4 regions of the Streptomyces sp. NC-S4 genome follow, and region 1 is predicted to be linked to each of the others. Evidence: riboswitches for the same ligand, from Rfam matches in the RefSeq annotation. Region 1 holds a riboswitch; each other region holds the start of a gene.

Region 1 (7,077 bases):
GGTCCGGCAGGCCCTCCAGGAACTGGTCGTAGAGGGACGACTGGAACGGATCCAGGGCAAAGGCACCTTCGTCGCCAAGCCCAAGGTCTCCCAGGCCCTGCAACTGACCTCGTACACGGAGGACATGCGGGCCCAGGGCCTGGAACCGACGTCCCAGCTCCTCGACATCGGCTACGTGACGGCCGACGACACCCTCGCCGGACTGCTCAAGATCACCACCGGTGGGCGGGTGCTGCGCATCGAGCGGCTGCGCCTGGCCAGCGGTGAGCCGATGGCCATCGAGACCACCCACCTCTCGGCCAAGCGCTTCCCGGCGCTCCGCCGGTCGCTCGCCAAGTACACCTCCCTCTACACGGCGCTCGCCGAGGTCTACGACGTGCACCTCGCCGAGGCCGAGGAGACCATCGAGACCTCACTGGCCACCCCGCGCGAGGCCGGCCTGCTCGGCACCGACGTCGGGCTGCCGATGCTGATGCTCTCCCGGCACTCCCTGGACGCCGACGGCGAACCGGTGGAGTGGGTGCGGTCGGTGTACCGCGGCGACCGGTACAAGTTCGTCGCCCGGCTCAAGCGCCCCGCCGTCTGACACCCGTCCCCCGCTCCGCGTACCGGAATCCCTCGACCGGAATGCGGACGGGGTCTTACGTTTACCAGGCAATCCCCCGTAGATTCCGCCTGCTTACGCAGATGATCGACGAGGGGACGAGGTCATGCCTGAACGGGAAGCAACAGGGACAGAACGGGACGCGGCGAGTCCGGGCGGCACGCCCGGCTCGCCCTCCCCCAGGTCCATCGCCGCGTGGGTGCTCGTCGGACTCGTCGGCGCCATCGGCTGGGGCGTGCTGGCGCTCTCGCGCGGCGAGGAGATCTCCGCCGCCTGGCTGCTCGCCGCGGCACTGGGCTCGTACGCGATCGCCTACCGCTTCTACGCACGCTTCATCGCGGACCGCGTACTGAAGGTGGACGCCACCCGGGCCACCCCCGCCGAACGCCTCGACAACGGTGTCGACTTCCACCCCACCGACCGCCGGGTGCTCTTCGGCCACCACTTCGCGGCCGTGGCGGGCGCCGGCCCGCTCGTCGGACCCGTGCTCGCCGCGCAGATGGGCTATCTGCCGGGCACCATCTGGATCGTCGCAGGCGTCATCTTCGCCGGGGCCGTCCAGGACATGGTCACGCTGTTCTTCTCCACCCGCCGCGACGGACGTTCGCTCGGCCAGATGGCCCGGGACGAGATCGGCCCCGTCGGCGGGGCCGCCGCCCTGGTCGCCGTGTTCGCCATCATGATCATCCTGTTGGCGGTGCTGGCCCTGGTCATCGTCAACGCCCTGGCGCACTCGCCCTGGGGCGTCTTCTCCATCGGCATGACCATCCCGATCGCCGTCTTCATGGGCTTCTACCTGCGCGTGCTGCGGCCGGGCCGGGTCACCGAGGTCTCCGTGATCGGTGTCGCGCTGCTGCTGCTCGCCATCGTCGCGGGCGGCTGGGTCGCCGAGTCCTCCTTCGCCGGCACCTTCACCCTGGAGAAGGAGACCCTGGTCATCTGGATGGTGGTGTACGGCTTCCTGGCATCGGTGCTGCCGGTGTGGATGCTGCTCGCGCCCCGCGACTACCTCTCCACCTTCATGAAGGTCGGCACGATCGCGCTCCTCGCGCTCGGCGTGGTCATCGCGATGCCCACCCTGAAGATGCCCTCGGTCACCGACTTCGCGGCGAGGGGCGACGGACCGGTCTTCGCCGGGTCGATGTTCCCCTTCGTCTTCATCACGATCGCCTGTGGCGCGCTCTCCGGCTTCCACGCCCTGGTCTCCTCGGGAACCACCCCGAAGATGATCCAGAAGGAGACCCAGGTCCGCATGATCGGCTACGGCGCCATGCTGACCGAGTCCTTCGTCGCCGTGATGGCGATCATCGCGGCCTGCATCATCGAGCCCGGCCTCTTCTTCGCGGTCAACTCCCCCGGCGGGGTCATCGGCACCACGGTCGAGTCCGCCTCCCAGGCGGTGACGAACTTCGGCTTCGCCATCTCGCCCGAGGCGCTCGCCCAGGCCGCCAAGGACGTCGAGGAAGCCAGCCTGCTGTCCCGGACGGGCGGTGCGCCGACCTTCGCACTCGGAATGTCGGAGATCTTCTCCGCCGTGGTCGGCGGCGCCGGCATGAAGGCCTTCTGGTACCACTTCGCGATCATGTTCGAGGCGCTCTTCATCCTGACGACGCTGGACGCGGGCACCCGCGTGGGCCGGTTCATGCTGCAGGACACCCTCGGCAACGTGCACAAGTCCTTCAAGGACGTCAGCTGGAAGCCCGGCGTGTGGTTCGCGAGCGCGATCGTCGTCGGCGGCTGGGGCTACTTCCTGTGGGTCGGCATCAAGGACCCGCTGGGCGGCATCAACCAGCTCTTCCCGCTCTTCGGCATCGCGAACCAGCTGCTCGCCGCGGTCGCGCTGGCCGTCTGCACCACGCTGCTGGTCAAGTCCGGCCGGCTCAAGTGGGCCTGGGTGACGGGCGTTCCGCTCGTCTGGGACGCCACGGTGACCCTCACCGCGAGCTACCAGAAGATCTTCTCCGAGGACGTGAAGGTCGGCTTCTTCGCCCAGCGCGACAAGTACCAGGCCGGGATCGACGCCGACAAGGTGCTGCCGCCCGCCAAGAACATGGACGACATGCACACCGTGGTCACCAATGCCACGGTCGACGGCGTGCTGTGCGCCTTCTTCGCCCTGCTGATCATCGTGGTCCTCGCGGACGCGGCCCGGACCTGCCTCAAGGCCGTCCGCGACCCCGGGTCGGCGACCCTCTCCGAGACCCCGTGGACCAAGTCGGAGATCGTCGCCCCGGCCGGGCTGATCGCGACCGCCGAGGAGCGGGCGGAACTCGCCGCGGCGGGCCCGGAGGCGGGCGGCGGCGAGCACGTCAAGGAGCCGGTGGCGTGAGCACCGTACGGAGCGTGCTGGCCAGGGCCCGGTTCTACGTACGGGAGTTCTCCGGGGAGGCCGCGTACGACCGCTACGTGGCCCACACCCGCTCCCACGACCCGGACGCGGAGGTCCTCACCCGCCGCGCCTTCGAACGCGCCCGTACGGACGCCCGCGAGGCGGACCCCCGCGAGGGCTTCCGCTGCTGCTGACAGGGACACAGGGCCCCGCCGTGCAAAAACGGCGGGGCTCTTCGGCGCTCCTCAGCGCACCCAGTCCTTGAGGGGCTCGGTCGGGAAGGAGAAGGCGACGGGGTCGGGCAACTCGACGTCCTTTCCGAAGGGGATGGTGCGCACCGTCTCGTACAGCTTCCCGTTGGGATCGCTGTGGACATGCACCAGGCAGTTGTCCCGGTCGATGAGGAGGTAGACGGGGATGCCGGTCGCCGCGTACGCGCGGGGCTTTGCCTTACGGTCGCGTTCATCGGTGTCGGAGTCGTACGACGTGACCTCGACGACCATCAGGACAGGAGCCGGGTCAGCCCACTCCCCTTGCCCTTCGAATGCGCCATCCGGGGCGAGGGACGCATCCGGGCGTGCCCGACCCGAACGGTACTGCTCGACCTTCAAGCCACGTTCCACGTGGAGCCAGACCTCGGGCCGGTGCTGCATGCAGATGCGGGACAGCCACACAACGATTCGGTCGTGATCTCCATCAGGCACCGCCTTGACCCCCAGCTTCCCGTCGATGAATTCCAACCGCAGCCCCTCCACCTCTCTGGCGCCTATACGCGCGAGGGTCTCGAACTCCTCGGTCAGCATGTGGGGGCGGTCGGCCATCACGGTCATGCCTCGCTCACCTTCCTCGACGGTGCTGTCTCCGACGATAGCGCCGCCCGCCGACACCGTCCCGCACACTCGACCGCATGGACATGGTGATCAGAACGGCGCTGCCCGCCGACTACGCGGAGCTGGGCGAGATCACGGCGCGGGCCTACCTCGCCGACGGGCATCTGGACTTCAACGAGGACGACGCCTACCTGAACGTGCTGCGCGACGTGGCCGGCCGGGCGGCCCTGGCCGAGGTGCTCGTCGCCGAGCGGGGCGGGCGGCTGCTCGGCGGTGTGACCTTCGCCGCTCCGGGCAGTCCGCTCGCCGACGTCGCGGGCCCCGACGAGGCGGAGTTCCGGATGCTCGCGGTGGCCCACGAGGCGCGCGGCCAGGGCGCCGGCGAGGCTCTGGTGCGGGCCTGCGTCGAGCGGGCGCGGGCCCGGGAGGGCGTGACCGGCCTGGTCCTCTCCACCCAGCGCAGCATGGCCGGAGCCCACCGGATCTACGCGCGGCTGGGCTTCGTACGCACTCCGGAGCGGGACTGGGCGCCGATCGAGGGCCTGACACTCCTCACTTACCGGCTCAAGCTGTAGCCACGCCGACACTACATGTGGGGGTTACCGCACAGGGCCGCCCCCACATGTATGCTCATGCCTGCTGTCGCCGCAGGGGAATCCGGTGCGAATCCGGAACTGTCCCGCAACGGTATGAAGTGTCCGGCTACCGGACGCCAAGTCCGATGACCTGCCGACAGCGCGCCCGGCTCGACCGAACCGGGTGCCGATTCGTCCGGGCCTCGCGGTTGGGCCGGTGGACGCCATGCGGGGTACGCGTTCTCGTCGCGCCCGCGTGCGCCCGCCCGCGCCCCGCTCCGCCGATGACCGGGCCGAGCGAGGGAGAGCTCCCGCCGTGACCATCGCGCCTTCCGCACCGCGCGCCGAGTCCACTTCTGGCGACAACACCGAGGGCCCGGGGGCCACGCTGCTGCGTACCCTCACCGAACTTACGGCGGACCTCCCCGACACCGACCCCGGCCGGGTCGCGGCCTCCGCCCTGCGCGGCCGCAGCTCCGCCGCCGACGACGCCGAACTGCGCGGGCTGGCCACGGAGGCCGCCGCCGGTCTGATCTCCGAGGACCCGGCCTACTCCCGGCTCGCCGCCCGCCTGCTGACGCTGGCCGTGCGCGACGAGGCCGCGAGCCAGGGCTCCACCTCCTTCTCGGCCTCCGTCGAGGTCGGTCACCGCGAGGGCCTCATCGCCGACCGCACGGCCGAGTTCGTCGCCGCCCACGCGGCCCGGCTCGACTCGCTCGTCGAGCTGACCCTCGCCGAGGGCGCCGACGACCGCTTCGGTTTCTTCGGCCTGCGCACCCTGCACAGCCGCTACCTGCTGCGCCACCCGATCACCCGTCAGGTCATCGAGACCCCGCAGTACTTCATGCTGCGCGTGGCCTGCGGTCTGGCCGCCGACGAGAGCGTCCAGGCCGTGGAGGAAGTGGCCTCGCTGTACCGGCTGATGAGCCGCCTGGACTACCTGCCGTCCTCCCCCACGCTCTTCAACTCCGGCACCCGGCACCCGCAGATGTCCTCCTGCTACCTGCTGGACTCCCCGCTGGACGAGCTCGACTCGATCTACGACCGCTACCACCAGGTCGCGCGCCTGTCCAAGCACGCCGGCGGCATCGGCCTGTCGTACTCCCGCATCCGCGCCCGCGGTTCGCTGATCCGCGGCACCAACGGCCACTCCAACGGCATCGTGCCGTTCCTGAAGACCCTCGACGCCTCCGTCGCCGCCGTGAACCAGGGTGGCCGCCGCAAGGGCGCCGCCGCCGTCTACCTGGAGACCTGGCACGCGGACATCGAGGAGTTCCTGGAGCTCCGCGACAACACCGGTGAGGACCAGCGCCGCACCCACAACCTGAACCTCGCCCACTGGGTGCCGGACGAGTTCATGCGCCGCGTGAACGCCGACGGCGACTGGTCGCTGTTCTCCCCGGCCGACGTGCCCGAGCTGGTCGACCTGTGGGGCGACGAGTTCGACGCCGCCTACCGCAAGGCCGAGGCGGACGGCCTGGCCCGCAAGACCATGCCGGCCCGTGACCTGTACGGCCGGATGATGCGCACCCTCGCGCAGACCGGCCAGGGCTGGATGACCTTCAAGGACGCCTCCAACCGCACGGCGAACCAGACCGCCGAGCCGGGCACCGTCGTCCACTCCTCGAACCTGTGCACCGAGATCATCGAGGTCACCAACGACGGCGAGACGGCCGTCTGCAACCTCGGCTCGGTCAACCTGGGCGCCTTCGTGCTCACGGAGACGGGCGAGATCGACTGGGAGCGCCTCGACGAGACCGTCCGCACGGCCGTCACCTTCCTCGACCGCGTGGTGGACATCAACTTCTACCCGACCGAGCAGGCCGGCCGCTCCAACGCCCGCTGGCGCCCGGTGGGCCTGGGCGCGATGGGCCTCCAGGACGTCTTCTTCAAGCTGAAGCTGCCCTTCGACTCCCCCGAGGCGAAGGCGCTGTCCACCAAGCTCTCCGAGCGCATCATGCTGGCCGCGTACGAGGCCTCCTGCGACCTCGCCGAGCGCAGCGGCCCGCTGCCGGCCTGGGAGCAGACCCGTACCGCCCGCGGTGTCCTGCACCCGGACCACTACGACGTCGAGCTGAACTGGCCGGAGCGCTGGGAGGCGCTGCGCGCCCGCGTCGCCGAGACCGGCATGCGCAACTCCCTGCTCCTCGCCATCGCCCCGACCGCGACGATCGCCTCGATCGCCGGCGTGTACGAGTGCATCGAGCCGCAGGTCTCCAACCTGTTCAAGCGCGAGACCCTGTCGGGCGAGTTCCTCCAGGTGAACGGCTACCTGGTCGAGGAGCTCAAGCAGCTCGGCGTGTGGGACGCCCAGACCCGCGAGGCGCTGCGCGACTCCTCCGGCTCGGTCCAGGGCTTCGGCTGGATCCCGGCCGAGGTCCGTGAGCTGTACCGCACGGCGTGGGAGATCCCGCAGCGCGGTCTGATCGACATGGCGGCGGCCCGTACGCCGTTCCTGGACCAGTCGCAGTCGCTGAACCTGTTCCTGGAGACGCCCACCATCGGCAAGCTCAGCTCGATGTACGCGTACGCCTGGAAGCAGGGTCTGAAGACCACCTACTACCTGCGCTCGCGCCCGGCGACGAAGATCGCCCGCGCCGCGCAGGCCGCCACCGCCGCTCCGGTGGCGCTCCCGCAGGCCGTCGACGCCGATGCCCTGGCCTGCTCCCTTGAGAACCCCGAGTCCTGCGAGGCGTGCCAGTAATGAGCTCCACCGACAACAAGAACCTCCTGGACCCG
Region 2 (7,077 bases), 2.3 Mb from region 1:
CACGGGGATCCCTGCCCGTGGCCTCGGCGACCAGCGCGAGTCGCGCGGCGGCGGTCGCGTCGGGGATCCCGGCCTTGCCGGCCGGATAGGCGTACGCGTCCGTGTGCGCGGGCGTGGCCAGGAAGTCGGCGGCCTTGCGGGCCGCCGGGCTCTTGGGGTCGGCGCCGGCCAGGGCGTACACGGCCTCCGTGGTGAGCAGGTAGTTCGGGGTGGTGGCGCCCTCGTCCACGACCCGCTCGCCGTCGGTCAGCCTCCCGGTGATCCAGCGGGTGGCGGCGGCCACGTCGACGGTGCCCGGCGGCACGGGGGGCGGACCCGTCGGGTCCGGGTCGGGCTTGCCGCCCGCGGCGCGCACGTCGTCGGGGGAGAAGGCGGGCTTGCCCGAGGTGCCGCCGATGTCCGTGCTGCCGAACACCCAGGCGTCCACGTCACCGGCCCTCGGGATCCGGGCCATCGCGCCCAGCGAGCTGTAGGTCCAGCTCTTCTGGCCGGGGGACGCGGTCCAGTACGACCAGTACGCGGTCGCCTGCGGGGTCAGGACGCACTTCTCCTTGTCCGCCGTGGGGTACTGGGTACCGGAGTTGAAGGATCCGCTGCCGATGCGGCATATGAAGCCGGGGCCGTCGTGCTGGGTGCCCTCCGTGGTGAAACCGCCGGCGCTGAGCAACTCGTAGCCCGTGGTGGGGCTGGTGTCGCAGCCCCGCTCGACCTTCCCGCCGAACGGGCCGAAGTCGACGGCGACGATGGCGCCGGTGGTGGCCGTGCACCCCTCGATCGGGTCGGCCGCCGCGGACGTCGTACCGGTGCCGAAGGCCACGCCGGTGCCGAAGGTCAGCAGCGCCGCCGACAGCAGCGACACCCGCCTCTTCCGCCTCGTGCGTCGCTCTGCTCGCTCTGCGGTCCCCACCACGGCCCCTCGTGTCGGCCGGGCGGACCAGTGCGTGGCAAAGGGCTCCCCGTACGCGCAGGGCGCGGGCCGCCGGGCACGGAGCGCCGGGCGCGGCGCAGAACGCTGAGCGCGGAGGAAGCCTTCGAACCACGCCGTAGTCCGCGACGGCGTTTCTCGCTGCAAAAACCTGGCTCCAGGCATTCCGGCTCGCCCGGTGGGACCGGGCCTACGGTTGCGGGTCAGCGCCGGAATCAGACCGGCTTCCCCTGGAGTTGAGTGCTTATCAGTCGGAGTGGAACACGCCGATAAAGACAGCGTCAAGGTGGCCTGCGTCTCAGGGGACACGCTCCGGACGGGTCCCGCCGGACCGCTCCCGCCCGGCTGGCGGACCCTTGATCACTCGGGTAGCGTCCAGGGCTGCCAGATGGGGGAATCCGGTGGGAAGCCGGAGCTGACGCGCAGCGGTGTGGGACGGCGGGGCCGTCCCCGAGCCCGAATGCCCATACGGCGATGCAGCACAGGAAGCCGTACCACGCGTTCCGGACGGCGGCCCTCCGGCATGCCCGGCCGTGCCTCCGCACGGTGATCGGGGCGTCGGCAGCGGTCGGCGTCCGCCGATTCCAGGAGCAGGCCATGTCCCGTCCCCGTACCTCCCGCCGGCTCGCGCTCGCGGTGCCCGCCGCGCTCGGCGCGTTCGCCCTCACCGCGCTGCCCGCGTCCGCGACCTCGTCGCCCGCGCAGCTCGCCACCTCGAAGACCAACGGCGTCGCCTACCTCAAGTCCCTTCAGGCGGCGGACGGTTCGTACGCCGGTGCGGGCCTTTCCAACGAGTGGGCGTTCAGCGCCTTCGCCGCGACCGGTACGGCCGTCGTGGACGTCTACCCCGGTGGCGACACGACGAAGAACGCCCGCACCGTCTACCGCAACCTGATCCAGGCGGCGGGCTGGCCGTCCGCCTCCCCGGTGGTCACCGACTACGAGCGCGGCGTCCTGAACGCGTACGCCGCCGGCATCGACCCGGCCCGCGTCTCCGCCTCCCGCAACCTCGTGGCGAACGTCTACTCCTACTGGCAGACGGCGGAGGCGGGCTACTTCGGCACCTCCGGCAACTTCAACGGCACGGTCTTCGCGGCCCTTTCGCTCGGCGGCGCCAGGACGCAGGCCGGCGGCGCCCGCATCCCGCAGGCGCTCACCGACTCGATCGTCACCCGGATCCGCGCCAACCAGCACGTGGACGGCGGCTGGACCTTCCAGAAGGCCGAGGGCAACCCGACCGTCCTCAACTCCGCGAGCGACGTCGACATGACCGGGGCGGCCATGGCGGCCCTGTGCGTCTCCGGCGTCCCCAACACCGACACGGACGTCGTCCGGGCGAAGAACTTCCTCAAGAGCACGCTGGCCCCCTCCACCGGTGCCTTCAACTCCCTCTACGGGGTCAACACCAGCTCCAACGGCTGGGGTGTCGCGGGCCTGAACGCCTGCGGCTTCAACCCGCAGACCGGCGACTTCCTCACGGCCACCGGGAAGACCCCGGTCGACTTCCTGATAGCCAACCAGTACAACCCGGCGGGCGGCTTCAAGTACAAGCCCTCCGACACCGTCCCCTCCGCCTACTCCTCCATCGACGCCCTGCGCGCCGTCGCGGGCGGCGGCTTCACCACGGCCCCGCCCGTCCCGGTCACCCCCGGCGCCCCGCAGTGGGTCGCCCAGCCGACCTTCACCGCGGGTACGGCCACCAAGCTGGCGCTGACCGTCGACGACGGGGCCGGGAACCTCAAGGTCTGCTCGGTGGCCTTCACCCCGACCGGTACGACCACCACCCTCGGCGACGTCCTGAACGCGGCCACCACCGGGGCGACCCCGGCCGGCTGCGTCACGAGCGTGACCCCCTCGTCGGGCACGGGCACCGTCACCGCCGTGGGCGGCAAGGCCAACAGTGGCTCCAACACCTGGAAGGTCAGCGTCGACGGCTCCGCGTTCGCCGGCGCGGTCCGCAACAAGGTCATCAACGTGGGCGACACCATCGCCCTGCGCTGGGGCGCCTGACCACCGAACACCGGTGGGGCTGCGGACCTTCGAGCCCGTGGCCGCGCCCGCTGATGTGGGCCTGTCCCGGGCCGGGATCGGTGCCTGAGCCGCAGCGCCGCTTCGCTCACCGGGCTGTGGAGCGCGCGCTGGCCGTGGCGCGGGGGCGGCGCGCGGTGGTCGGACCCTGAGCGGTACGGCGGGACGGTCCGCCGTTGCCGTACCGGCCGCGGTCGGGCAGGTACGGCAACGCCCGACCGGGGCCGGGTGGGCGGGCTGCTCAGGCGGCAGCGCCCAGAACGGCGTCGATCAGCTGCCGCTGGTCCTCGGTGAGGTACGGATCCTGCAGTTCCATCAGCTTGCCGTCGACGCTGACGGAGTAGCTGAAGCCGTCGGGAACGGGGTGCTGCCCTGCCGGGCCCTCACCGCTGAGCGCGAGCTCTGCCAGCCGCTCCAGCTCGGGCCCGTCCGCGCGGCACTCCGTTTCGACGGACGCGGTCCGCTCCCTGCCCGCGAACCCGCCCGTGCGTGTGACGGTGATCAGCATGATGAGACCTCCTTGGAGAGAGCACCGCCCGCCCGTTCGGTCGTTCGGCCGTTGGGCCGGAGACGATCCCGGAGGCGGTGCATGGCTGTGGTCAGCGTTCGTCTGCCCGCGAAAGCCGCACACGCGCCTCCGCACGCGCATCGATCGGCAAGATGTCCGAAAGCGGCCCTGCTGCACCCGCGGTGTCGGCCGATGCGGGTCCGTCACGCCGGAGGTGGACTTGAAGGGGTAAAAGGGTGCAAATTGTCTTGTGGCAGGGGACGCGGAGGGTGATGTGGCGCGAGATCGGATCGGGCTGGCCGAGGTACTGGCTGAGGCGGGCGCCGCCGCCCCGGTGAACTCCCTCGACGTGGTCGCGCGCAATCTGAGTGACCGGTTCGGCGCGCGGTACGTGTCGTTCCTGTTCGTCGATGTCGTCGGCCGACGCCTCCTGCGCGTCCACGACACGGTGGCCACGTACCAGGAGGAGCGTGCCGCGCAGGTCTCCCTCGCCGGCCACGGTGTCTACGACGAGGTCCTGCGGACCCAGAAGCCGGTGCTGGCACCGGAGGGCGAGCAAGGACAGCGGGTGCTCGTCCCCGTCACCAACCGCGGCGACGTCATCGGCGTCCTGGAGCTGTTCCTCTCCCACGTCACGCCGGACGTGCTGGACCAGATCGAAGAGGCCGCGCACGCGCTGGCGTACGTCATCGTCACCGACCGCCGTTTCACCGACCTCTACCACTAGGGCAACCGCACCGACTCGGTCAGCCTCGCCGCGGAGATCCAGCGCCAGCTCCTGCCCTCGGCCCCCTCCTGCGATGCCGCCGAGTTCGCTCTCGCCGGAGCCCTCGTCCCGGCCTCCGACATCGCCGGGGATACCTATGACTACAGCCTCGGCCACGACACCCTGCACCTGTCCATCACCGACGCCATGGGCCACGACGTCAATGCCTCGCTCATGGCCACGCTCCTGGTCAACGCTTCCCGCGGCGCCCGCCGCGCCGCAGCGGACCTCGCCGAACAAGCTCGCCAGACGCACCAGGCCCTCCTCGACCACGGCCGGCACACCTTCGCCACCGGCCAGCTGCTGCGCATCGCCCTGGACGGCACCGGCGCCCGGCTCGTCAACGCCGGCCACCCCTGGCCCCTGCGGCTGCGCGACGGCGCGGTCGATGAACTGCACCTGGCTGTGAACATGCCCTTCGGCATCCCCCACCAGGGCCCCTACCAGGTCCAGGAACTCGACCTGCGCCCCGGTGACCGCCTCGTGCTCTACACGGACGGAATGCAGGAACGCCAGGCCGAATCGGTCGACCTGCCCGGCCTCATCCGCAGTACGGCGGCCGAGCATCCGCGCGAGGTCGTGCGCACTCTGGTCGCCGCGGTCACCGATGCCTACGACGGCCGGCCGCTGAGGGACGACGCCACCGTCCTGTGCCTGGACTGGTACGGCCCCCCGTCCGGACGCCGGCGTGCGAACCCCTGAGCCGCCGCCCTGCCCGCGTGCGACGGAAACCGACCTGCCGCGAGGCGTTCGGCTGATTTCTCCTTCCCGGACCGGGCAGGTGCCTTGTAGGAGCACGACGGGAGGAGGAGGAATGGGTGAAACCGTCCTCGACCGGTTCCTGCCCCGCCGAGGGCAGCCCACGGTGTCGGCGCGCGACGCGACCCGCGCCTTCCTCCATCACGCCGCCCGCGTGCGGCCGCCCACCGGGCCCGGGAACGGCGACGCCGTGCTCCTGGTCGTCGGCGAGCTGGTTGCCAACGCCATGCGCCACACCTTCGGGCCCGCATCGCTCCACCTCGAACTGCACGGTGATCACATCGACATCTGCGTCACCGACACCAGCCCCCACCCGCCCGAGCCGCGCCCGCCCCACACCGACGGAACCGGTGGCTGGGGATGGCAACTGATCAATCACCTGACCACCGACGTGCACATCGACCCCACCCCCGACGGCGGAAAGACCATCTGCGCCCGCGCCCCGTGGTAAGGGTTCCGCTTTACGCGTTTACGCGCTCGGGACGGCCAGGGGATCGGTCGGGGCGGTCTTCTTCGCCGCCTCCATTTCCTCGCCGAGTTCGGTGAGGCGGTTGCGGCCCATGGCCTTGCGGACGTCCGGGAACCACTCCTTCTCCTCCTCCTCGACGTGGTGGCGGACGTTTTCCATGAGGACCGTCATCTTGGCGTCGAACCGTTCGTCCTTCGGGTCGAGGTCCTTGAGTTCGGAGAGCATCCACAGCACGACATGGTGTTCTTCGATGCTTTCGAGAACGTGGTCCTTGGTGTCGGGGTCGGCCTCTCGGGCAGCGGGGTAGAAGACCTTCTCCTCGATCCACGTGTGCGTGGTGAGTTCCTCGATGACCTGGTCGGCGATCTTCCGCTTCGTGGCGTGCGCGGCGTCGCCGGCCTTCTCGAACTGCTTGAACAGCTTCTCGACCGTCTTGTGGTCTTCCTTGAGCAGCACGATCCCGTCCACCGGGTCTCCTTCGTCCGTCCATGGGCACGAGGCCGATCGCCCTGACCCCCTGTACCCGGAGGGGTGGTGGCGACACGGTTCTCCGGGCGGGATGCCCCGTTCGAGCGACCCCTCCTGAGCCGAACGCCGACGCTCCCGTGGCGTGGCCCTCGCGTGCGTGGGTGCCCGGCCCGATATCGGGTAGACGCGCCATGACAGGCCGACCCGACCGAGACCGAGGAGAGGGCGCAGTGATGAGCAACGAACCCCGAACCCTGGCCGCCGACCGCCTCCGCGTGCAGACCCGGCAGGCCGCGCAGCGGGTGAAGGACGCGACACCCGATCCGGTTCTCCACCAGGCCGGCCAGGCCGCGACCGCGGTACGTGCCAACCGTACGCCGCTGCTCGTCGTCGGCGCCGCTCTGGTCGTCCTCCTCCTGGCGCGGCACGGCCGCGGACGACGATGAAAGCGTCCACGGTCGCCTACAAGCCGGTCGGGCTGGTTCTGGGCGCCGTCGGTGGCATGATCGCGGCGGCCGCGTTCAAGCAGGTCTGGAAGATCGTCGAAGGCGAAGGCGACGCTCCCAGTGCCACGGACGAAGACCGCTCCTGGCGGGAGATCCTCATCGCCGCCGCCCTCCAGGGCGCGATCTTCGCAGTGGTCAAGGCCGCGGTCGACCGCTCGGGCGCCGTGGCGGCCCGTCGTGTGACGGGCACCTGGCCGGGCTGACCCGACCGGCCACAGGCGGACGCGCTTTTTCCCGCGGTGGTGCTCGCCGTACGGGACGACCGCCCGGGCGTCGGCCACCGGAGCACCGTCAGGGGACCCGCAGGGCCAGTACGACCACGTCGTCCTCTCCGGGAGCCGGGTCCGCCGGTCGGCTGTCGGCCAGGCGGAGCAGTTCGGGCAGCGGACGGTCACCGTGGCGGGCGAACAGGGTGACGAGCCGTGCGATGCCGGCATCGATGTCGTGGCCGCGGCGCTCGATCAGCCCGTCGGTGTAGAGCAACAGCGTCGAGCCCGGGGGAAGGGTCCGCCGGGCTTCGGTGCGCCGGAACGGCCCGAGGCCCGCATGGAGGAGGACGTCATGCTCCACCAGAGTGGTGACCCGGCCGTCGGGAGTACGGAGCAGGGGCGGCAGGTGACCGGCGTTGGACCAGGTCAGCGTCCAGTC
Region 3 (7,077 bases), 2.5 Mb from region 1:
CGGTCAGGGCCCAGCACTGGCCGGAGGCGGTGGAGGCCACGTCGTAGAGCGCCTGGTGGTCCAGGCCGAGGCTCTCGGCGAGGACGAAGGCCTCGCTCACCCCGATCATCGAGACGGCGAGGATCATGTTGTTGCAGATCTTCGCCGCCTGTCCGGCGCCCGCCGTCCCGCAGTGCACGGCCTTCTTGCCCATCGCGCCGAGCACCGGCTCGGCCGCCGCGAACTCCTCGGCGCCGCCGCCCGCCATGAAGGTGAGGCTCGCCGCCTCCGCGCCGACCACCCCGCCCGAGACGGGCGCGTCCAGGGACCGGTGACCGGCCGCCCCGGCGGCCTCGTGGGCCGCCCGCGCGTCGGCCACGTCGATGGTCGAGCAGTCGACGAACAGGGTGCCGGGCCGCGCGGCGGCCAGCAGCCCGCCCTCCCCGTACAGGGCGAGGACGTGTCCGCCCGCCGGGAGCATGGTGATCACCACATCGGCCTCGGCGGCCGCCGCGGCGGCCGACACGGCCGGCTCCACCCCCGTCGCGGCGGCGGTGGCCAGCAGCTCCGGCACCAGGTCGAAGCCGAGGACGCGATGTCCTGCCTTCACCAGGTTGGCCGCCATCGGGCCGCCCATGCGGCCCAGTCCGACGAACGCCACGGTCCTGCTCACCAGGGCACCTCCTGAGTCGAATCCGTCCGGGACAGCTGCAGTTCGCGCGCGCCGAGCGGGGCGAAGAACCGTTCCACGTCCGCCGGACCCACCTCCGCGAGGGAGGGCGGCGACCACCGCGGGCTGCGGTCCTTGTCGATGACCTGCGCGCGGATCCCCTCCACCAGGTCGGGGGAGGACAGCGCCGCGCAGGAGATCCGGTACTCCTGCTCCAGGGCCCGCTCCAGCGGGCCGAGCACGCGCACCCGGCGCAGGGCGGCCAGGGTCACCTTCAGCGCCGTGGGCGACTTGGTCCGCAGCGTGGCGGCGGCCTCCTTCGCCGCCGGGGCGCCGCTGTCGAGCAGGCGCTCCACGATCTCCTCCACCGTGTCCGCCGCGTAGCAGTGGTCGATCCATGCGCGGTCGGCGTCGAGCCCGCCGGCGGGCGCCGGACCGACGTACCGTTCCAGCACCTCGTGCACGGAGGCCCCCGCCAGGTCCGCGGCCAGCCGCGGCAGCAGTTCCGAGGGCACGAAATGGTCGGCGAGCCCGCACAGCAGCGCGTCCGCCGCCCCGGCCTGCGCCCCCGTCAGGGCCAGATGGGTGCCCAGTTCGCCGGGAGCGAGCGCCAGCAGGTACGTGCCGCCGACGTCGGGGACGAAGCCGATGCCGGTCTCGGGCATGGCCACGCGGGAGCGTTCCGTGACGATCCGTACGGTGCCGTGGGCCGAGATTCCGACGCCGCCGCCCATGACGATGCCGTCCATGAGGGCGACGTACGGCTTGGGGTAGCGGGCGATGCGGGCGTTGAGCCGGTACTCGTCGCGCCAGAAGCCGGCCGAGGCCGTACCGCCCGTGCGGGCGTCCTCGTGGATCGCGCGGATGTCGCCGCCCGCGCACAGGCCGCGCTCACCGGCGCCCGCGATGACGACGGCCGAGACGTCCGGGTCGTCCTGCCAGCCGGCGAGCGCCTCGTCGATGCGCAGCACCATGGCGTGGGTGAGGGCGTTCAGGGCCCTGGGGCGGTTGAGGGTGATGTATCCGGTGCGGCCCTCGGTCCGCAGGAGCACGTGGTCCCGGTCGTGGCCGTCGTCCCCGGTGGATCCGTGGTTCATCGCAGGGCCTCCGTGAGCCCGCGGGCGACGATGATGCGCATGACCTCGTTGGTGCCTTCCAGGATCTGGTGGACCCGAAGGTCGCGGACGATCTTCTCGATGCCGTACTCGCTCAGATAGCCGTAGCCCCCGTGGAGCTGCAGGGCCCGGTCGGCCACCGCGTAGCCGGTGTCCGTGGCGAACCGCTTGGCCATCGCGCACAGCTGCGGAGCCAGCGGGTCGCCCCGGTCCAGCGCGTCGGCCGCCTGGCGGACCAGGGCGCGGGCCGCGGCCAGCTCGGTGGCCATGTCGGCGAGCCGGAACTGCAGGGCCTGGGCGTCCAGCAGCCGGGCCCCGAACGCCTCCCGGTCGGCCAGGTACGCGAGGCTGCGGTCCAGCGCGCTCTGCGCACCGCCCAGCGAGCAGGCGGCGATGCCGAGGCGGCCGCCGTTGAGGCCGTTCATGGCGATCCGGAAGCCGTCGCCCTCGGCGCCGAGCCGCCGGCCGGCGGGGACGCAGACCCCGTCGAGGACCACCTGGCGGGTGGGCTGGGCGTTCCAGCCCATCTTCCGCTCGTTCGGGCCGAAGGAGACCCCCGCGTCCGCGCGTTCGACGACGAACGCGGAGATGCCGCCCGGGCCCTCCTCGCCGGTGCGCGCCATGACGATGTAGACCTCGGCGGCGCCGGCGCCGGAGATGAACTGCTTGACCCCGGTCAGGACGTAGCCGTCGTGCGTGCGCTCGGCCCGGGTGCGCAACCGGGCCGCGTCGGATCCGGCGCCCGGTTCGGTGAGGCAGTAGCTGCCCAGCGACCGTGCGGAGCACAGATCGGGCAGCCAGCGGGCCCGCTGGTCCGCGTCCCCGTACCGGTCGATCATCCAGGCGACCATGTTGTGGATGGAGAGGTATCCGGCGATGGAGGGGCAGCCGGTGGCGAGGGTCTCGAAGACGAGGACGCCGTCGCCGCGGCCGAGACCGCTGCCGCCGTGTTCCTCGCGGACGTAGACGCCGCCGAGCCCGAGGTCCGCCGCCTTGCGGATCACGTCCAGCGGGAAGTGCTTGTCCTGGTCCCAGGTGACGGCGTACGGGCCGAGCTGCTCCTGGGCGAAGTCCAGGGTGACCTCGGCGAGGGCGAGCTGATCGGGGCTGAGGGTGAGGGTCACCGGGCTCATCCCATCGTCGGGATGGTGAAGCTCGCGCTCTCCTTGGCTCCGGAGGGCCAGCGCGAGGTGACGGTCTTGGTACGGGTGTAGAAGCGGATCGAGTCCGGGCCGTGCTGGTTCAGGTCGCCGAAGCCGGACCGCTTCCAGCCGCCGAAGGTGTGGTAGGCGACGGGGACGGGGATCGGCACGTTGACGCCGACCATGCCGGCGCCCACCCGGCGGGTGAAGTCGCGCGCCGTGTCGCCGTCGCGCGTGAAGATCGCGACGCCGTTGCCGTACGGGTGCTCGGTGGGCAGGCGCAGGGCCTCCTCGTAGTCGGCGGCCCGCACGACGGACAGCACCGGGCCGAAGATCTCTTCGCGGTAGATCCGCATCTGCGGGGTCACGCGGTCGAAGAGGGTGGGACCGGCGAAGAAGCCGTTCTCGTGTCCGGGCAGGGTGAACCCGCGGCCGTCCACGACGAGTTCGGCGCCCTCCGTGGCCCCGATGCCGACGTAGCGGTTCACCCGGTCGAGGGCCTCCCGGCCGACCAGCGGCCCGAAGTCGGCCTCGGGATCGTCGGAGCGGCCCACGCGCAGGGTGGCGATGCGCTCCGCCAGCTTGGCCACCAGGGCGTTCGCGGTCTCCTCGCCGACGGGGACGGCGACGGCGATGGCCATGCAGCGCTCGCCCGCGGAGCCGTAGCCGGCGCCGATGAGGGCTTCCACGGCCTGGTCGAGGTCGGCGTCGGGCATCACGATCATGTGGTTCTTGGCTCCGCCGAAGCACTGGGCGCGCTTGCCGTGGGCCGCGGCGGTGGCGTAGACGTGCGCGGCGATCGGGGTGGAGCCGACGAAGCCGAGGGCCTGCACGCGCGGGTCCTCGAGGAGGGTGTCGACGGCCTCCTTGCCGCCGTTGACCACATTGAGCACGCCGGGCGGCAGGCCGGCCTCCAGGAACAGTTCGGCGAGCCGCAGCGGTACGGAGGGGTCGCGCTCGGAGGGCTTCAGGACGAAGGAGTTGCCGCAGGCCAGGGCGGGCGCGGCCTGCCACAGGGGGATCATCGCGGGGAAGTTGAAGGGGGTGATCCCGGCGACCACGCCGAGCGGCGAGCGCAGGGAGTGCACGTCGATCCCGGCGCCCGCGTTGTCGGTGAACTCGCCCTTCAGCAGGTGCGGGACACCGGCGGCGAACTCGACCACCTCCAGCCCGCGTTGCAGGTCACCGTGGGCGTCGGCGACGGTCTTGCCGTGTTCGGAGGACAACAGCCGGGCGAGGGAGTCGCGTTCGCCCTCGACCAGCTGGAGGAAACGCAGCAGTACGCGCGAGCGGCGCTGCGGGTTCCACTGCCCCCAATCGGCCTGCGCCTCCTCGGCGTTCGCGATGGCGGCCTCGGTGTCGGCCCGCCCCGCGAGCGGGACGCGGGCCTGGACGGAGCCGGTGTTGGGGTCGTACACGTCGGTGAAGAGGCCGGAGGATCCGGTGGTGTGCTTGCCGCCGATGAAATGGGTGAGTTCACGGACCATGGGTGCCTGCTCTCGTCAGGTTGGATCCGGGGATGGCACGGCCGACCGGCGGGCGGCACCCGATCGGGTGCGCCGCAGGGGAAGGCCGTGGGACTGGGTCGAAAGGGACGACCTACGAGCGTGCGAACGTGTGCGCGCGCTCCGCCGGATCACCAGGGTCGTGGGTACAAACCGGTGCCATGCGTGTCTGCTCCATCCTCGTGGACAACACGGAACATCCGCGGCCGGTATCCTGACTCCCGGATCCCCGCGTGCTGCCCGCCTTCCCGACAGACCTCGTCAGTGGCGTGTGGACGGCAGCACACTCCCCGGTCACAGTGGCGGGACCGTGCCGGTTTCTCACCGGCTTCCCTGCACCGCGGACCTTGTGGCACGAACATATAGTTGGACGTCCTAGTAAGTCCAGGGCCGCCGCCGCGCGCCTTCCGTCCGGCCGCGCCGCCCGTCCGGTCGTGCCGTCCGTGGGCTGACGCCCGCTCAGCCCCGGGCCGGGACGTCGTTCCTGGTCACCGGGTACGGGACGAAGGTGCTGCTGTTCTCGTCGACGGCCAGCGCCCGCCCGAGCGGCGGCACGGCCCGCTGCGGACAGTCGAGCCGTTCGCACAGGCGGCAGCCCATGCCGATGGGGGTGGCGGCCGCCGCGTTGTCGAGGTCCAGCCCGTCGGCGTACACGAGCCGCGAGGCGTGCCGGATCTCGCAGCCGAGCCCGATCGCGAAGGTCTTGCCGGGCTCGCCCCAGCCGCCGCGGTGGCGGGTGACGGCCCGGGCGGTCCACAGGTACCGCTGCCCGTCGGGCATGGCGGCCACCTGGACGTGGATGCGGCCGGGCGCGGCGAACGCCTCGTACACGTTCCACAGCGGGCAGGTACCGCCCGCGCGGGAGAAGTGGAATCCGGTCGCCGACTGCCGCTTGGACATGTTCCCGGCCCGGTCCACCCGGACGAAGGAGAAGGGCACCCCGCGCAGCCTGGGCCGTTGCAGGGTGCTCAGCCGGTGGCAAACCGTCTCGTAGCCGATGCCGAAATGGTCGGTGAGCCGCTCGATGTCGTAGCGGAACTCCTCGGCGGCCGCGTGGAAGGCGCGGTACGGGAGGATCAGCGCGCCCGCGAAGTGGTTGGCGATGCCGATCCGCGCGAGGGCGTGGACGGGGGTGCCGGGCGGGAAGTCCTCGGCGGCCAGCCGGTCCAGTTCGTCCCCGTACTCGATCAGCGCCAGCTGGGTGGCCATCCGGAACGCCTGCTGCCCCGGCCGGAGCCGGTTCGACAGGTGCAGTACCCGGGCGGCGGGGTCGTAGTGGTGCAGCCGGTCGGAGTCCGTGGCCGTCCGGATCCCGTGCCGGTCGGAGAGCCGACGGGCCAGCGCGCCGATGACGTCCCCCGGACGGATGCCGATCGCGGCGGCGAGGTCCTCGGCGGCGACGTCGGTGTCGTGCAGGTAGTTCTGCCGCCGGTAGAAGAACTCGCGGATCTCCTCGTGGGGCGAGCGCGGGCTGTCGGCGGCCAGGTCCCGGCCGTCGGCCGCGTCGGCGAGGCGCTCGGCCAGGAGCTGGCTGCGCCGGCCCAGGTCCAGCAGGACCGAGGCGACCGCGGGCATACGGGTGGCCAGTTCGGCCAGGTCGGAGGGGGAGACGCGGGCCTCGGCCACCTCGTTGGCGAGCGCCTCGCGCAGGTCGGCGACCAGCCGGCTGGTGTCGCGTTCGGAGAAGAAGCCCGGATCCACGCCGAAGGCCTCGGTGAGGCGCAGCAGGACCGGAACGGTGAGCGGCCGGGAGTCGTGCTCCATCTGGTTGAGGTAGCTGGGGGAGATGGCGAGCACCCGCGCCAGGTCGGCCTGGGTCATCCGCCGCTCCTCGCGCAGCCGCCGCAGCCGCGCTCCCGCGTACGTCTTGCCCACCGCACTCCCTCACCGTCTGCCGGACCGGACACGCGCCGCCAGGATACGGCGATCTTCGCGGCCGACGAGCTTCGCAACCTTGGCAATTCCGGGGCCGAAGATTCGCAGAGCTTGGCAGATGTACCTCCTTGATGGCACTCAGTGTCAGTGTCAGAGTCGGTGCTGCGGCCCGCCGGACACGGCGGCCGGGACGAGCCGACTGGCCCGATTCACGCCCTGATTTCGGCCATCCAGGCGGTTCGATCCGGCGGTTCGGCAGCATTGCTCAGCTTCGGCCCATGGTCGGGTTCGGCGGCCGCAGCTCCACATCAGGCACAGAGTGCCAAGACATCGGGTTCATGACCCGGCACATTGGCAAGACCAGCGACGGATGGAAACGGTGACGGTCATGGCAGAGGCGAACACGACGGCGGCGGCCGAGCAGCTGGGGCAGCGGTGGGCCGAAGACCCCCGCTGGGCGGGCATCGAGCGCACCTACACGGCCGAGGACGTGGTGCGGCTCTCGGGCAGCGTCCGCGAGGAGCACACGCTGGCCCGGCGCGGCGCCGAACGGCTGTGGCGACAGCTCCACGAGCAGGACTACATCCACGCCCTCGGCGCGCTCACCGGCGGCCAGGCGGTCCAGCAGGTGCGGGCCGGACTCCAGGCCATCTACCTCTCCGGCTGGCAGGTGGCCGCCGACGCGAACCAGGCCGGGCACACCTACCCGGACCAGAGCCTGTACCCGGTCAACTCGGTCCCGCAGGTGGTGCGCCGCATCAACAACGCGCTGCTGCGCGCCGACCAGATCA
Region 4 (7,077 bases), 4.1 Mb from region 1:
TCCCGGCGAACGGCGGTGACTGGACCGAGGTGCACGGCACGACCGCCGAGGGCGCGATCCTCGTCCGCCCGGACGGCTTCGTGGCCTGGCGCTCGGCGCAGGCGGTGGCGGACCCGGCGGCGGTCCTCCACGAGGTCCTGACCACGCTGCTGGACCGGTCCTGATCCGACCGTTCCCGTTCCCGTTCCCGCGCCACCGAGGGCGCCGTCCGGCGGAGTGATCCGCGGGGCGGCGCCCGTCAGTTCGTGGCGACGGCGGACCGGGTCATCGCGGAGTCTTCGAGCCGAGGCCCCCGGGGGTCCTCGGAACCCAGTCGGGGGTCGCCGAGGCCTCCTTCGGGTCCGGCTCGCGCATGGCCACGCGCCAGCCTTCCTCTCCGGCCCTTCCGGTGAGCTGGACCGTGAACGACTTGGTCTGGCCCGTGTCGTGGAAGTACACGACGACGAGCTGCCGTACGGACCCCTCGTCGTAGAACTCCGCGGTCACCTTCCCCTTGGCGCCTTCGTGGAAGGCCCGGATCCAGTTCCGCGCGGTCCGCTCGACGTCCCCCTTCGCGTCATCGGGGTTGGCGGCGAGCGACTGCACCTCCTCGGCCTTGCCGTCGGCGAGCCGCCAGACCAGACTCTGGGTGATCTTGAGGGACTCGGAGGTGGGGTACCCGACCACGCCCAGCGGTTCGTGGTTCGCGTAGTCGGTCGCGTACCGCAGTGCCTCCTCGTCGGAGCCGCACGCGGTGAGGGCGCCGCATGCCAGCACTGACACCAGTGCGGCGCGCAGGACGCCGGGTGCCAGGGTGCGGACGCGGGCGGGGCGCGGGACCGGTCCAGCCATACTTCCTCGGTCTTCCGGTGGTCATCGAGCGATCTCGATGGAGTGAGCTGCAAGGTACTGCGCTGACCGGGGAGTTCGATCCGGTAAACGGACAAGAGGGACACAACTCGCTCCGCAGTGACGCAATTCACTTCATGGCCGGATTTCGACCCCGGTACGTCTCACTCCGCCATCCGGATGCCGGACAACTCCGCGCGCCGACGGGGAACGGCGTCTACTCTGGCCGGGCAGCTGGTTCGCCCCGTCCGCCAGGCGGGATGCGTCGTAAGAGGGAACCCGGTGGGAATCCGGGACTGCCCCGCAGCGGTGAGCGGGAACGACCGCCGTCATACGCACTGGGCCCGGACGGGTCTGGGAAGCGACGGCCAGTAGGAGTCTCGTACGGCATCCGTACGACGGGACGCGCCCGCGAGTCCGAAGACCTGCCCGTTGCCCGTGCGCGACCGATCGCGCACGGAAATCCCGGTGACCTCGTGGGCGGGTCGGCGACACATCAGGCGGACGACCGCGGGCACGTGCATCCGCACGCACCCGTACCCGGTCGTGATCCGCCCGGTCCGTCATCCCTTCGCGCCCTCGGTCCCTCACCGGGTCCACAGGAGAACGCTCGCGAAGGAGAGTTCCGTGACCGGCACGACCCCCGCCACCGGACGGCCCACCGAGGCCACCGTGTACGGCTACCCCCGCCAGGGCCAGAACCGCGAACTGAAGAAGTCCGTCGAGGGCTACTGGAAGGGCCGCACCACCGCCGACGCCCTCCGGGCGACCGCCCGCGACCTGCGCCGCACCAACTGGCGGCAGCAGGCCGACGCCGGCATCACCGAGGTGCCGACCGGCGACTTCTCGTACTACGACCACGTACTGGACACCAGCGTGATGGTCGGCGCCGTCCCCGAGCGGCACCGGGCCGCCGTCGCGGCCGACCCGCTCGACGGGTACTTCGCGATGGCGCGCGGCACCCAGGACGTCGCGCCGCTGGAGATGACCAAGTGGTTCGACACCAACTACCACTACCTCGTGCCGGAACTCGGCCCCGACACGGTCTTCACCGCCGACTCCACCCAGCAGGTCGCCCAGCTGACGGAGGCACTCGGGCTGGGGCACACCGCCCGCCCCGTCCTGGTCGGCCCCGTCACCTACCTGCTGCTGGCCAAGCCCGCCCCCGGCGTCGCCGCCGGCTTCGAACCGCTGGCCCTGCTCGACCGGCTGCTGCCCGTCTACGCGCAGGTCCTGGCCGACCTGCGCGCCGCCGGAGCCGAGTGGGTGCAACTGGACGAGCCCGCCCTGGTGCAGGACCGTACCCCGGCCGAGCTGGCCGCCACCGCCCGCGCCTACCGGGAGCTCGGCGGCCGGAGCGACCGGCCCAAGCTCCTCGTCGCCTCCTACTTCGACCGGCTCGGCGAGGCCCTGCCGGTGCTGGCCAAGGCCCCCGTCGAAGGGCTCGCCCTGGACTTCACCGAGGCCGCCGCCGCGAACCTCGACGACCTCGCCGCCGTCGGGGGCCTGCCCGGCAAGCGCCTCGTCGCCGGTGTCGTGGGCGGCCGCAACATCTGGATCAACGACTACGAGAAGTCCCTCGGCACCCTCGCCACCCTCCTGGGGCTCGCCGACCGGGTGGACGTCGCCGCCTCCTGCTCGCTGCTCCACGTGCCGCTGGACGCCACCGCCGAACGGGACATCGACCCGCAGGTGAGGCGCTGGCTCGCCTTCGCCCGCCAGAAGACCGTGGAGGTCGCCACGCTCGCCCGGGGCCTGGCCCGCGGCACGGACGCCATCGCCGCCGAACTCGCCGCCAACCGGGCCGACCTGGCCTCCCGCGCCGGCTCCGCCCTCACCCACGATCCGGCGGTCCGGGCCCGCACCGCCGCCGTCACCGACGCGGACGGGCGGCGCGACCGGCCGTACGCGGAGCGGGCCGCCGCCCAGCGGGCGCACCTGGGGCTCCCGCTGCTTCCGACGACCACGATCGGATCCTTCCCGCAGACCACCGAACTGCGCACGGCCCGCGCCGACCTGCGGGCCGGGCGCATCGACACCGCCGGCTACGAGGACCGCATCCGGGCCGAGATCCGGGAGGTCCTGGCCTTCCAGGAGAAGGCCGGCATCGACGTCCTCGTACACGGCGAGCCCGAACGCAACGACATGGTGCAGTACTTCGCCGAGCAGCTCACCGGCTACCTGGCCACCCGGCACGGCTGGGTCCAGTCCTACGGCACCCGCTACGTCCGCCCGCCCGTCCTGGCCGGCGACATCTCCCGCCCGGACCCGATGACCGTGCGCTGGACCACGTACGCGCAGTCGCAGACGGCCAAGCCGGTCAAGGGCATGCTGACCGGCCCCGTCACCATGCTCGCCTGGTCCTTCGTCCGCGACGACCAGCCCCTCGGCGACACCGCCCGCCAGGTGGCGCTCGCCCTGCGCGACGAGGTGGGCGACCTGGAGGCGGCCGGTACCGCGGTCATCCAGGTCGACGAGCCCGCCCTGCGCGAGACCCTCCCGCTGCGGGCCGCCGACCACGCCGGCTACCTCGCCTGGGCCACCGAGTCCTTCCGGCTCACCACCGCCGGAGTCCGCGCGGACACCCAGATCCACACGCACATGTGCTATGCCGAGTTCGGCGACATCGTGGAAGCCATCGAGGACCTCGACGCCGACGTGATCAGCCTGGAGGCCGCCCGTTCCCACATGCAGGTCGCCGGTGAGCTCGCGGGCGCCGGCTACCCGCGCGAGGTCGGCCCCGGTGTCTGGGACATCCACTCGCCGCGGATCCCCTCCGTGGCCGAGGCGGCGGCCCTGCTGCGGAAGGGACTGGGGGCCATCCCGGCGGAGCGGCTGTGGGTCAATCCCGACTGCGGCCTGAAGACCCGGGGCTGGCCCGAGACCAGGGCCTCCCTGGAGAACCTGGTCGAGGCGGCCCGGCAGGTGCGCGCCGAGAACTAGGCCGAGGACCGGGGCGCGTCCGCGGACGCGCCCCGGTCCTCGCCGACGAGGCCCGCCACGTGGTCGGTGATCACATCGAGGATGTCCGACGAGATCCTGGCGTCGCCGAGGACGAGGTGGTTCAGCGTCAGCCCGTCGGTCATGGCGGCCAGGTAGCGGGCCAGCACGTTGACGGGCACGCGGAGTTCGAAGGCCATGTGGTGCCGCAGCTGCTCGATCAGTTCGGTGTAGGTGTCGCAGTACCGCTCGTACTGCCGCCGCGCCAGGTGCTCGAAGTCCGGCCGGCGCAGGGCGTACTGGGTGAGTTCGTAGGTGAGCATGTGTTCGCCCGGGTGGGCGGACACATGGTCCCAGTACGCCTGGAACCCCGCCCGGACGGTCTCCCGAAGGGTCGCCTTCGGCTGGATCGCCTCCCTCACCAGGGTGACGCTGTGGTCGGTGATCGCGGCGATGACGGATTCGAGCAGGGCCTGCTTGGAGTCGAAGCAGTAGTGGAAGACGCTCAGGGACACGCCCGCCTCGGCGGCGATCGACCGGGTCGTCGTCGCGGCGACGCCGTCGCGGGTCATCGCGCGGATGGCCGCCTCGGTCAGCTGCCGGCGCCGCTCGGCCGAGGGCATCCGTGCCATGGGCGTTCCTTTCGGTTCGTGCTGCGGTGCGTGGTGCGCGGTGCGTGGTGCCACGGCGGCCGGGGCCGGCCGGATCAGCAGATCCGGCCGGCCCCGGCCCCTTGGCTTGCGTTCGTCGGGATCAGCTGCTGAAGACGCCGACCTCGTGGAGCGAGTACCCCCACTTGGTGCCGCGCTGGAGGCCCTGGATGCGGACGTAGCGGGCCGGCACACCGGAGAAGCGCGCCGTGTCCAGGCCGCCGTCACTCGCGGTCGTGGACCAGACGGTCTGCCAGTTCGTGTCGTCCGTGGAGACCTCGATGCGGTACGCCTTCCCGTACGCGGCCTCCCAGTCGAGGGTGACGCGTCCCACCCGGTTCGCGGACCCGAGGTCGATGCGCAGCCACTGGTTGTCGTTCCACTCGCTCGCCCAGCGGGTGCCCGAGTCGCCGTCCACGGCGCGGCCCGGGGCGTAGCTCACGAAGGGGTTCCACCACTCCGCGCTCGACGCCGAGGCCGGGGAGCCCGTGGCGAGGTTCACCCCGGACTTGTGCTTCTCGGAGTTCCCCCAGGTGGTCAGGTAGGACTCGGCGCCCTTGAACAGGTCGTCCACCACGCCCTGGCCGCCGACGAGGCGGATGTCCTCGATCCAGTCCGGGACCAGGCCGTAGTGCGAGGCGCCGTCGGTGTTGAGGTCCCACGTGCGCGAGCCGGTGGTCTGCCGGTCGATGACGGAGCCGCCGTCGGTGCTGCGGAACGGGTAGCGCACCGGGTTGGGGGTGCCGGCCCCGCGCGGTCCGGGCCAGCCGCCGACGCCGTTCATGTCGGTGCCGTACCCGTAGCCGACGTTGTACTTGTCGCGCAGCGCGTCCGTCCGCTTGGCCTCGGCGCTGAATCCCTCGGCGCCGCTCATGTACGAGGCGATGAAGCCGCCGAGCTTGTAGACCCGCTCGGTCCAGTCCATGTCCATCCAGCTGTGCGAGGAGATCACACCCGGGTACGACTCGGACTCCATGATGTCGAAGGACCGGCCCGCGGCCTTCACGCTCATGTGGTCGACCTCGAGCATCATCTTGCGCTTCATCATGCCGCGCACCGCGTACTCGCCGAGTTCCGTGAGTCCGCGCGTGTTGCACTGGGCGTCGGCGGCGTAGGACGGGATCGCCACCCCTTCGGGGAGCTTGCTCTGCACCGCGGGCGCGGCTGCCGCCAGGCCGATGGGGTTGTCGTGCTGGGGGCCGGTGCACTTCTCCGTCTTCCAGAAGGTTCCGGTCGACAGGAACTGGCCCGCGTTGATGGCCGTACCGAGGGCTCCCTCGTCGAAGCGGACCCCGCACAGGGCGTTGTCGAACTTGTGGCACAGGAACATGCTGCGCACCCCGAGCCGGTACAGCTCGTCCAGGCCGCGGTCGATGTCCGCCTTGCTGCACTGCGCGATGTCCAGGATCTGCTTGCAGCCGAAGGGCTCGGAGGTCTCCACCCCGAGGACCACGGCGAGCTTGCCCTGCTGGACGACGTCGCGGGCCTGCGCGGAGTCGGTGACGATCCGGAACCAGCCCTTGCCCGGGCCGCCGTACATCTTGTCGATGTACGCCTGCATGTCGTAGGTCTTCTGCGCTTCGAGCCGGATGGCGGTCATCTCGTCGCAGCCGCGGTCCTTGAAGAAGTAGACCGAGCAGATGACGCCGTTGGTGACGAGGTCGTTCACGAGCACGCGCTGGCCGCCGCGCCAGGCCCGCTCGACCCAGGCGTAGTAGTTCTGCTGGTGGGTCAGCGAGTCGTGGGCGGGCCAGTCCTTGAAGGTCGGCCAGCCGTTCGGGTCGTGCTTGCCGTCACCGCCCTTGGTGATGAAGTCGAAGATCGCGAGCGTGCCGTCGGGGTAGTGCTCGGGGCAGTCCTTGAGCGCGTCGGCGATCCCCGCCTCGGAGAACGGCTTGCCGCAGATCAGGCGGCCGCCGAAGCCCTCGTTGGACATCAGGTGGTCGTGCGCGTCGACGAAGCCCCGCACCCGTCCCTGGGAGTCGGTCCCCTTGAAGGGTTCGCCCGTGACGTTGATGTCGGAGTCGGGTGCGGGCCGCGCGACCGGGTTCCACCAGCCGGGGTCGGCGGCGGAAGCGGGTACGGGGCCGAGCACCATGGCCACCACGGCGAGGAGCAATGACAGGACCGCCAGGGGCCTACGCCTGTGGTGCGTGTGTCGGGAAATGGTCATCACTCACGTCTTAAGGTCAGCCGGAAGGCGCGGTCGGGGAGCCGGATCCGTTCGGGGGCACGACGCGCCACGGCCACAGGCGTGACTTGTCATGGACCCCACAAACAGTGGGACGAGAATCGCGACTGCCATCGACAGAGTCAATAGTCCGGGACAGCTGACCTGATGATTCATCAGGTGGACCGTTTCTTCACAAGGTCCACGCACCCGGGCGGGCGGGCGGTCCGCCCGCCCGCCCGGGGCGGCGATGCCGGGGCGTCAGCGCGCGCCGTGCTCCAGCAGGTCCATCTCGGCCGGGGCGGTCCCGAATCCGCGTGCCGTGGCTGCCGTGGCCTTCGGGGCCGGCTTCCCGCAGAAGGCAGCTTCGAGGGTTCCGCCGAGGGCCGTGTTCGCCTCCCCCTTGTTCGAGGTGTTCGCCATCGCGGAGAGGGAGCGGCGCCCGTCGCGGGTGGAGAAGGCGTAGGTGTAGAAGCCCTGCACGGTGCC

The links. Region 1 has a riboswitch for cobalamin ahead of ACXNSR_RS25740 (ribonucleoside-diphosphate reductase subunit alpha). Riboswitches for the same ligand answer to the same signal wherever they lie in the genome.
Region 2: it holds a riboswitch for cobalamin, as region 1 does, so the genes downstream of both, ACXNSR_RS35720 (prenyltransferase/squalene oxidase repeat-containing protein) here and ACXNSR_RS25740 (ribonucleoside-diphosphate reductase subunit alpha) in region 1, are expected to answer to the same signal.
Region 3: it holds a riboswitch for cobalamin, as region 1 does, so the genes downstream of both, ACXNSR_RS36530 (CoA-acylating methylmalonate-semialdehyde dehydrogenase) here and ACXNSR_RS25740 (ribonucleoside-diphosphate reductase subunit alpha) in region 1, are expected to answer to the same signal.
Region 4: it holds a riboswitch for cobalamin, as region 1 does, so the genes downstream of both, metE (5-methyltetrahydropteroyltriglutamate--homocysteine S-methyltransferase) here and ACXNSR_RS25740 (ribonucleoside-diphosphate reductase subunit alpha) in region 1, are expected to answer to the same signal.

What each region holds. Positions count from the first base shown of each region.
Region 1 covers NZ_CM135937.1:5,677,893-5,684,969, reverse strand. Annotated here, with positions in the region: gene ACXNSR_RS25765 (GntR family transcriptional regulator) at 1-586, shown strand, start outside; gene ACXNSR_RS25760 (carbon starvation CstA family protein) at 711-2,933, shown strand; gene ACXNSR_RS25755 (YbdD/YjiX family protein) at 2,930-3,127, shown strand; gene ACXNSR_RS25750 (Uma2 family endonuclease) at 3,179-3,763, opposite strand; gene ACXNSR_RS25745 (GNAT family N-acetyltransferase) at 3,841-4,338, shown strand; cobalamin riboswitch at 4,390-4,511, shown strand; gene ACXNSR_RS25740 (ribonucleoside-diphosphate reductase subunit alpha) at 4,655-7,042, shown strand; gene ACXNSR_RS25735 (ribonucleotide-diphosphate reductase subunit beta) at 7,042-7,077, shown strand, end outside.
Region 2 covers NZ_CM135937.1:7,985,689-7,992,765, forward strand. Annotated here, with positions in the region: gene ACXNSR_RS35715 (prenyltransferase/squalene oxidase repeat-containing protein) at 1-907, opposite strand, end outside; cobalamin riboswitch at 1,279-1,406, shown strand; gene ACXNSR_RS35720 (prenyltransferase/squalene oxidase repeat-containing protein) at 1,523-2,935, shown strand; gene ACXNSR_RS35725 (protealysin inhibitor emfourin) at 3,195-3,461, opposite strand; partial or broken gene ACXNSR_RS35730 (PP2C family protein-serine/threonine phosphatase) at 3,736-4,929, shown strand; gene ACXNSR_RS35735 (ATP-binding protein) at 5,042-5,437, shown strand; gene ACXNSR_RS35740 (hemerythrin domain-containing protein) at 5,456-5,923, opposite strand; gene ACXNSR_RS35745 (hypothetical protein) at 6,157-6,369, shown strand; gene ACXNSR_RS35750 (DUF4235 domain-containing protein) at 6,366-6,632, shown strand; gene ACXNSR_RS35755 (SpoIIE family protein phosphatase) at 6,721-7,077, opposite strand, start outside.
Region 3 covers NZ_CM135937.1:8,165,712-8,172,788, forward strand. Annotated here, with positions in the region: gene mmsB (3-hydroxyisobutyrate dehydrogenase) at 1-652, opposite strand, end outside; gene ACXNSR_RS36520 (enoyl-CoA hydratase/isomerase family protein) at 649-1,746, opposite strand; gene ACXNSR_RS36525 (acyl-CoA dehydrogenase family protein) at 1,743-2,897, opposite strand; gene ACXNSR_RS36530 (CoA-acylating methylmalonate-semialdehyde dehydrogenase) at 2,894-4,393, opposite strand; cobalamin riboswitch at 4,599-4,769, opposite strand; gene ACXNSR_RS36535 (short-chain fatty acyl-CoA regulator family protein) at 4,871-6,286, opposite strand; gene aceA (isocitrate lyase) at 6,675-7,077, shown strand, end outside.
Region 4 covers NZ_CM135937.1:1,625,918-1,632,994, reverse strand. Annotated here, with positions in the region: gene ACXNSR_RS06755 (FAD-dependent oxidoreductase) at 1-164, shown strand, start outside; gene ACXNSR_RS06750 (hypothetical protein) at 265-831, opposite strand; cobalamin riboswitch at 1,047-1,275, shown strand; gene metE (5-methyltetrahydropteroyltriglutamate--homocysteine S-methyltransferase) at 1,456-3,771, shown strand; gene ACXNSR_RS06740 (TetR/AcrR family transcriptional regulator) at 3,768-4,400, opposite strand; gene ACXNSR_RS06735 (galactose-binding domain-containing protein) at 4,522-6,591, opposite strand; gene ACXNSR_RS06730 (serine hydrolase domain-containing protein) at 6,850-7,077, opposite strand, start outside.